Linked DNA regions of Saccharothrix espanaensis DSM 44229. The protein of the gene in region 1 interacts with the protein of each later gene in a pairwise test. Links are inferred from orthologs where the notes say so. Each region holds a gene or a part of one and is shown on either strand. Other genes may lie near its edges. The genes, in order: BN6_RS32330 and BN6_RS13100.

Region 1 (3,197 bases):
TGCTCATCGAGCACGACATGAGCCTGGTCATGGGTGTCAGCGACCGCGTCGCGGTGCTCGACTTCGGCCAGCTGATCGCAGAAGGGTTGCCGCAAGAGGTGCAGAACAACCCGAAGGTCATCGAGGCCTACCTGGGGGTGTCCGAAGATGCTTCTTGAGGTCAAGGACATCAACGTCCACTACGGCAAGATCGCCGCCATCAAGGGCATCAGCCTGCAGGTCGACCAGGGCGAGATCGTCTCGCTGATCGGCGCGAACGGCGCCGGCAAGACGACCACGCTCAAGACCATCTCCGGCCTGCGCCCGCTGACCAGCGGCAAGGTCGTGTTCGACGGCCAGGACATCTCCCGGATGCCCGGCCACAAGCGGGTGCTGCTGGGCATCGGCCAGTCGCCCGAGGGCCGGGGCGTGTTCCCCGGCATGACGGTGCAGGAGAACCTCCTGATGGGGGCCTACACCCGCAAGGACGACCTGAGCGCCGACCTGGCCGAGGTCTACGAGCTGTTCCCGAGGCTGGCCGAGCGCAAGACCCAGTTCGGCGGCACCATGTCCGGCGGCGAGCAGCAGATGATCGCCATCGGCCGGGCGCTGATGACCAAGCCGAAGGTGCTGCTGCTGGACGAGCCGTCGATGGGGCTCGCGCCGATGCTGATCGCCCAGATCTTCGAGATCATCAAGGAGATCAACAAGCGCGGCACGACGGTGCTGCTGGTCGAGCAGAACGCCCAGCAGGCGCTCAAGCTGTCCGACCGGGCCTACGTGCTGGAGACCGGCCGGGTGGTCAAGTCCGCCCCCGGCCTGGAGCTGCTGGACGACCCGCAGGTCCGCGCCGCCTACCTCGGCGGCCACTGAGGACAGAGCACCACTGACCGGGACAGGCCCGCCGACCACGCGTCGGCGGGCCTTCTCGTCGGCGGGGCTCGCGCGGTTGGCGTCGTGGCCGGTGTCGTGGCCGGCGTCCTCGGCGGGCCGGGATCACTGGGTGAGCAGGATCTCCGTGCTCGACGCGTCCTTGAGGTCGGTCAGCGTCGGGCCGCCGTACACCTTGAGCGCCAGCGGTTTCGCGTCCGCGGGCAGGTCGTAGTAGACGTCGTACTCCAGCCGGACGTTCGCGCCGAGGTCGATCACCTCGGGCTGCCGCTTGATGGTCATCGCCTGGGTGTCGACGGGGTGCTCGACCTTCCGGTCGTCCACGAGCAGGTGCCGACGGGCGTCGAAGGACGCGCTGCTGCGCCCGTTGTTGACCACGCTCAGCCGGATCCGGACGAACTGGCCCTTGGCCGCGAACTCGGCGTGGCTGCCGATCAGCGCGTCCATCCCGGTGGTCAGCCCGACCAGGGTGAACGCGGTGTCGCCGTCCGAGGTCGTCGGCAGGTGCAGCACCTTCTCGTCCGGCCGCGCGGTGCCCGGCGGGACCGGGTAGGTGGGCGGCGAGGAGGTCGGAGGGGTCTCCGAGGCCGGGGCACTGCTGCACCCGGCGACCACCAACGCCGCCACCACCAACCCGGACCACCTCATGCCTAGACCATAGGCGCGGTGGCTAGTTCTGGGTTGCCTGGCCCTGGGACGCCTGGCCCTCCGGCGGGGTGCCGATGGACGTGCTGTCGGTGGGCACGGCCCGGAGGAAGCAGGTGAGCCGGGCGGTGCAGGTGCGCCGGCCCTGCTCGTCGCTGAGCACGATCTCGTAGGTCGCGGTCGACCGGCCCCGGTGGATCGGCGTGCACACCCCGGTCACCAGGCCCTCGGTCACGCCCCGGTGGTGGGTGCAGGACAGCTCCAGCCCCACCGCCAGCCGTTCGGGGGCTGCGTGCATGGCCGCCGCGATCGACCCCAGCGTCTCGGCCAGCACCGCGCTCGCCCCGCCGTGCAGCAGGCCGTAAGGCTGGCGGTTGCCCTTCACGGGCATCGTGCCGACCAGCCGATCGGCATCCCATCGGGTGATCTCGATCCCCATCTTGGTGGTCAACTGCTCGTGCGCGACCGCCTGGTCCGCGCCCGGCACCTCCACCGGACCGCCGGGGACGTCCTCTGGGCTCGTGCTCACGTGGCTGCTCCACTCGGTGCATGACTGTCGGACCCTCACCCTAGACTCGCCCCGTGAGCACTTCAGAAGCCTCCCGTCTGCTGCTGGTCGACGGCCACTCGATGGCCTACCGGGCGTTCTTCGCGCTGCCCAAGGAGAACTTCCAGACCAACACGGGTCAGACCACGAACGCGGTCTACGGCTTCACCTCGATGCTGATCAACCTCATGCGCGACGAGAAGCCCACGCACATCGCGGTGGCCTTCGACGTCTCGCGCAAGACCTTCCGCACCGAGGCCTACTCCGAGTACAAGGCCGGTCGCAGCGCGACACCGGACGAGTTCAAGGGGCAGGTCAGCCTCATCCAGGACGTGCTGGGCACGCTCAACATCCAGACCCTGGAGAAGGACAACTTCGAGGCCGACGACGTCATCGCGACGTTGACCACCCAGGCGACGGACCTGGGCTTCGAGGTGCTCATCTGTACCGGCGACCGCGACGCGCTCCAGCTGGTCAACGACAAGGTGACCGTGCTCTACCCGGTCAAGGGCGTCTCCGAGATGGCCCGGTACACCCCCGAGCTGGTGCTGGAGAAGCAGGGCGTGACCCCCGGGCTCTACGCCGACTACGCGGCGGTGCGCGGCGACTCGTCGGACAACCTGCCCAACACCCCCGGCGTGGGCCCGAAGACGATCGTGAAGCTGCTCAACCAGTTCGGTTCGCTCAACGGGCTGATCGACCACGTCGACGAGGTCGCGGGCAAGGTCGGTGACGCGCTGCGCGCCAACCTGGCCAACATCATGCTCAACCGGCAGCTCACCGAGCTGGTCCGGGACGTGGAGCTGCCGGTCGGCCCGGCCGAGCTGGCGGCGCGGGACTGGGACCGCGACGCCGTGCACCGGCTGTTCGACGAGCTGGAGTTCCGGGTCCTGCGCGACCGCCTGTTCGCCACCCTGCCCTCCGCCGAGCCCGAGGCCGAGGAGGGCTTCGAGGTCTCCGGCGGCCCGATCGCGCCGGGCGCGCTCGCCGGGTGGCTCGCCGCCAACGCCACCGGGCGGCGGGTCGGGCTGGCCTTCCGGCACACCGGCGTCGACCTGGAGGGCATCGCGTTCGCCGGTGCCGAGGGCGGCTACGTCGAGGTCGCCGCGCTCACCGAGGCCGACGAGAACGCCCT
Region 2 (3,168 bases), 4.6 Mb from region 1 along the record:
CGCGAGACGGTGTCGTCGTGGGGGTGGATGTGCGGACGAACGGACGGCGGGGCGCGTGGTTGATGCTCGCGGCCGGAACAGGGCAGAAGCGCTACAGCAACGACGGCTACGACGACGCCCCGGCCGCCCACTACAGCTGGGACAGCGAGGTCGACAACGCGAAGTTGCCGCAGGTCGGCGACGTGATCGTGCTGTGGGACAAGAAGGGGCTGCTGGGGGCCTCGGTGATCGAGAAGATCGTCACGGGCGAGGGCAGGAAGGTCCAGAACCGTTGCCCGTACTGCGGTATGACGAGCATCAACCTGCGTAAGGTCAAGACCCCGCGCTATCGGTGTTACGAGTGCACCCGGACGTTCGAGGAGCCGGATGTCGAACAGCTCGACGTCACCACCTACCGGACTCACCACGAGATCGCCTGGGTGGATCTCGCCGGGGAGCTGACCAGCGACCAGCTGCGCGAGTTGTGCAAGCTCCCGAAGTCGCAGCAGAGCATCCGCGAACTCGACTACCGGAGGTTCGAGCGGGCGCTGCGCACGGCCCCCGGCCTACCGTCGCTCTCCCCGGTCGAGGCGGCGCTGGCCACCGAGTTGAGCGGTGGTCACACCACGGCGGTCGTGCGCGTCCGGCGTGGGCAGGGAGCCTTCCGCAGCCGACTGCTGAACCAGTACGGCGACAGGTGCGCGTTCACCGGACCCACCCCGCGCGCCGCGCTCGAAGCCGCCCACCTGAACAGCTTCGCCACCGACGGCAAGCACCACGACCAAGGCGGCCTGCTGTTCCGTCGTGACATCCACCGCCTCTTCGACCTCGGCCACCTCGCCGTCGACCCGCGGGAACTGACCATCGACGTCGCCGCGACCATCGCCGACTACCCGGAATACGGCCGGCTGCACGGCGAGAAGCTCCACGTCGACCTCACCACGCGCCAACTCGGCTGGATCAAGAAACACTGGACCATGCACCGCGGGTAGCCGCGCACGGCCCAGTGCATCCACGAGAACCGCTGGTCAGGATGAACGGCTCAACAGCTCCGTCCACGCCTCCACGGTAGGCGTTTCCGCCAAGTCCACGAACGCGACCGACGCGCCGCCCGCCCGCCACGACTCGACCAGGGACATGACGCGCACCGAGTCCAGGCCGTGGTCGAGGAGGTTGTCGTCGTCGGCGATCTCGGTGGCCGGGATGTCCAGCACCGCGGCGATCTGGTCGCGCACGTCGTCCTTGGTCATGACGCTCCGTTCAGTTCGGTGATCAGCCGCGTCGTCGTGGTGGTGACGGCGCAGCGGCCGGCGGCGTAGCGCACCGCCATGTGGTGGTCGTCGGGCGTGAAGTCCGCTACCGCGTCCGCCACGAAGAACGCCTGGATGTCCTGCATGAACGCGTCCGCCGCGGTCATCAGGCAGCCGATGTGGGCGTAGATCCCGGTCACCACCAGCTGGTCGCGGCCGGTGGTGTCGAGCAGGGAGCGCAGGTCCGTGCGGTGGAAGGCGTTGTAGCGCCACTTCGTCAGGCGCACGTCGGACTCGCCGGGTTCCAGCGCGGCGTGGATCTCCGCGTCGACCGGGTCCGGGCCGATGCCGGTGCCCCACATGTCCAGTTGCAGGCCGCGCTGTTCGGTGCTCTGGCCGCCGGGCTGCGCGGAGTACACCACCGGCACGCCCAGCGCGTGGCACGTGTCGCGCAGCGCGCGGATGTTGCGCACCAGCTCCACCACGGGCGACGCGTCCGGGCTGAAGGCGCGCAGGAAGTAGTTCTGCATGTCGTGGACCAGCAGCACCGCGCGGGACGGCTCGCAGGTCCACTTCACCCGGTTGACGGGCAGGTCCGCCTCGGTGGGCATCGGGTACGGCTCGATGGTCGGCAGACCCATCTCACTGCGCCTTTCTGAACGTGTCGGCCAGCGCCCGCCGCAGGTCGCGACGGCTGGTCTTGCCGACCCCGGTGTGCGGGAACGCGTCCACGAGCTGGATGCGGTCCGGGATCTTGTAGGCGGCCAGGCCCCGGCCGCGCAGAAACGCGCGCAGCGCCGGGCCGGTCGGCGGTTCGCCGGTCGCGATGACGAACGCGCACGTCCGCTCGCCCAGGTAGTCGTCCGGGATGCCGACCACCGCGGCGTCGTGCACGGCGGGGTGGGCGAGCAGGTGGTTCTCGATCTCCTCGGCGGCGATCTTCTCGCCGCCCCGGTTGATCTGGTCCTTGGCCCGGCCCTCGACCACCAGGTGGCCGGTCGGCAGGCGGCGCACCAGGTCGCCGGTGCGGTAGAAGCCGTCCGGGGTGAAGGCGACCAGGTTGTGCGCGTCGGCCCGGTAGTAGCCGCGGATCGTGTACGGGCCGCGGGTCAGCAGCTCGCCGACCTCGCCGGGCGGGACCTCCGCGCCGTCGCCGTCGACGATCCGGATCTCGTCGTCCGGCGAGATCGGCCGGCCCTGGCTGGTCACCACGACCTCGTCCGGGTCGTCGAACCGCGTGTAGTTCACCAGGCCCTCGGCCATGCCGAACACCTGCTGCAACGCGCAGCCCAGCTCGGCGCGGACCCGGCGCGCGGCCTCCGGCACGAACTTCGCGCCGCCGACCTGGATCACCCGCAGGCTGGACAGGTCGTGCTCGGCGCGGGCCGGGGAGTTCATCCACTGCAACGCGATCGGCGGCACGACGCCCGTCGACGTCACGCCTTCCCGGGCGATCAGCGGGAAGACCACGTCCGGGCTCGGCGCGGGCGCCAGCACGATCCGGCCGCCGGCGTGCAGGACGCCGAGGATGCCGGGCGAGGACATCGGGAAGTTGTGCGCGACCGGCAGCGCGACCAGGTAGACGGTGTCCTCCCCCAGTTCGCAGATCACCGCGCTCTCCCGCACGCTGTAGAGGTAGTCGTCGTGGGTGCGCGGGATGAGCTTCGGGATACCGGTGCTGCCGCCGGACAGCTGGAGGAACGCCACGTCGCCGGAGCGCACCTCGGGCAGGTCGCCGCCCGCCGCCGGCACGTCGGCCAGCGCGGTGTGCTCGCCCGGGTCGCCGAGCACGAACACGTGCTCCAGCGCCGTCGCCTCCTTCACCTCCGACGCCAGCGCCCGGAAGTCGAAGCCGCCGGAGGAATCGGCGATCACGTACGCCACCGCGCCGGTGATCTCGCAGAACGCCGAGATCTCGGCAGACCGGTGCGGCGGCAGC

What was found.
Region 2: the proteins of BN6_RS32330 (region 1) and BN6_RS13100 interact in binary tests that used the Escherichia coli proteins (3 or more experiments, as listed by UniProt). The link is inferred for Saccharothrix espanaensis DSM 44229 from one-to-one orthologs.

What each region holds. Positions count from the first base shown.
Region 1 is NC_019673.1:7,441,665-7,444,861, reverse strand. The notes cover bases 293-3,176. They hold BN6_RS32330 (hotdog fold thioesterase), read right to left. Parts: upstream 2,045-3,176; coding sequence 1,541-2,044; downstream 293-1,540. Other genes in these bases: polA (DNA polymerase I), read left to right, coding at 2,098-3,176; BN6_RS32335 (DUF4352 domain-containing protein), read right to left, coding at 976-1,518; BN6_RS32340 (ABC transporter ATP-binding protein), read left to right, coding at 293-852. Outside these bases: BN6_RS32345 (ABC transporter ATP-binding protein), read left to right, coding at 1-158; more of BN6_RS32340, read left to right, coding at 148-292; more of polA, read left to right, coding at 3,177-3,197. UniProt on the Escherichia coli protein: Required for optimal enterobactin synthesis. Acts as a proofreading enzyme that prevents EntB misacylation by hydrolyzing the thioester bound existing between EntB and wrongly charged molecules.
Region 2 is NC_019673.1:2,863,763-2,866,930, reverse strand. The notes cover bases 49-2,903. They hold BN6_RS13100 (isochorismatase family protein), read right to left. Parts: upstream 1,871-2,903; coding sequence 1,226-1,870; downstream 49-1,225. Other genes in these bases: BN6_RS13095 ((2,3-dihydroxybenzoyl)adenylate synthase), read right to left, coding at 1,872-2,903; BN6_RS47765 (phosphopantetheine-binding protein), read right to left, coding at 1,008-1,229; BN6_RS13110 (HNH endonuclease signature motif containing protein), read left to right, coding at 49-971. In the rest of the region: more of BN6_RS13110, read left to right, coding at 18-48; more of BN6_RS13095, read right to left, coding at 2,904-3,168. UniProt on the Escherichia coli protein: Involved in the biosynthesis of the siderophore enterobactin (enterochelin), which is a macrocyclic trimeric lactone of N-(2,3-dihydroxybenzoyl)-serine.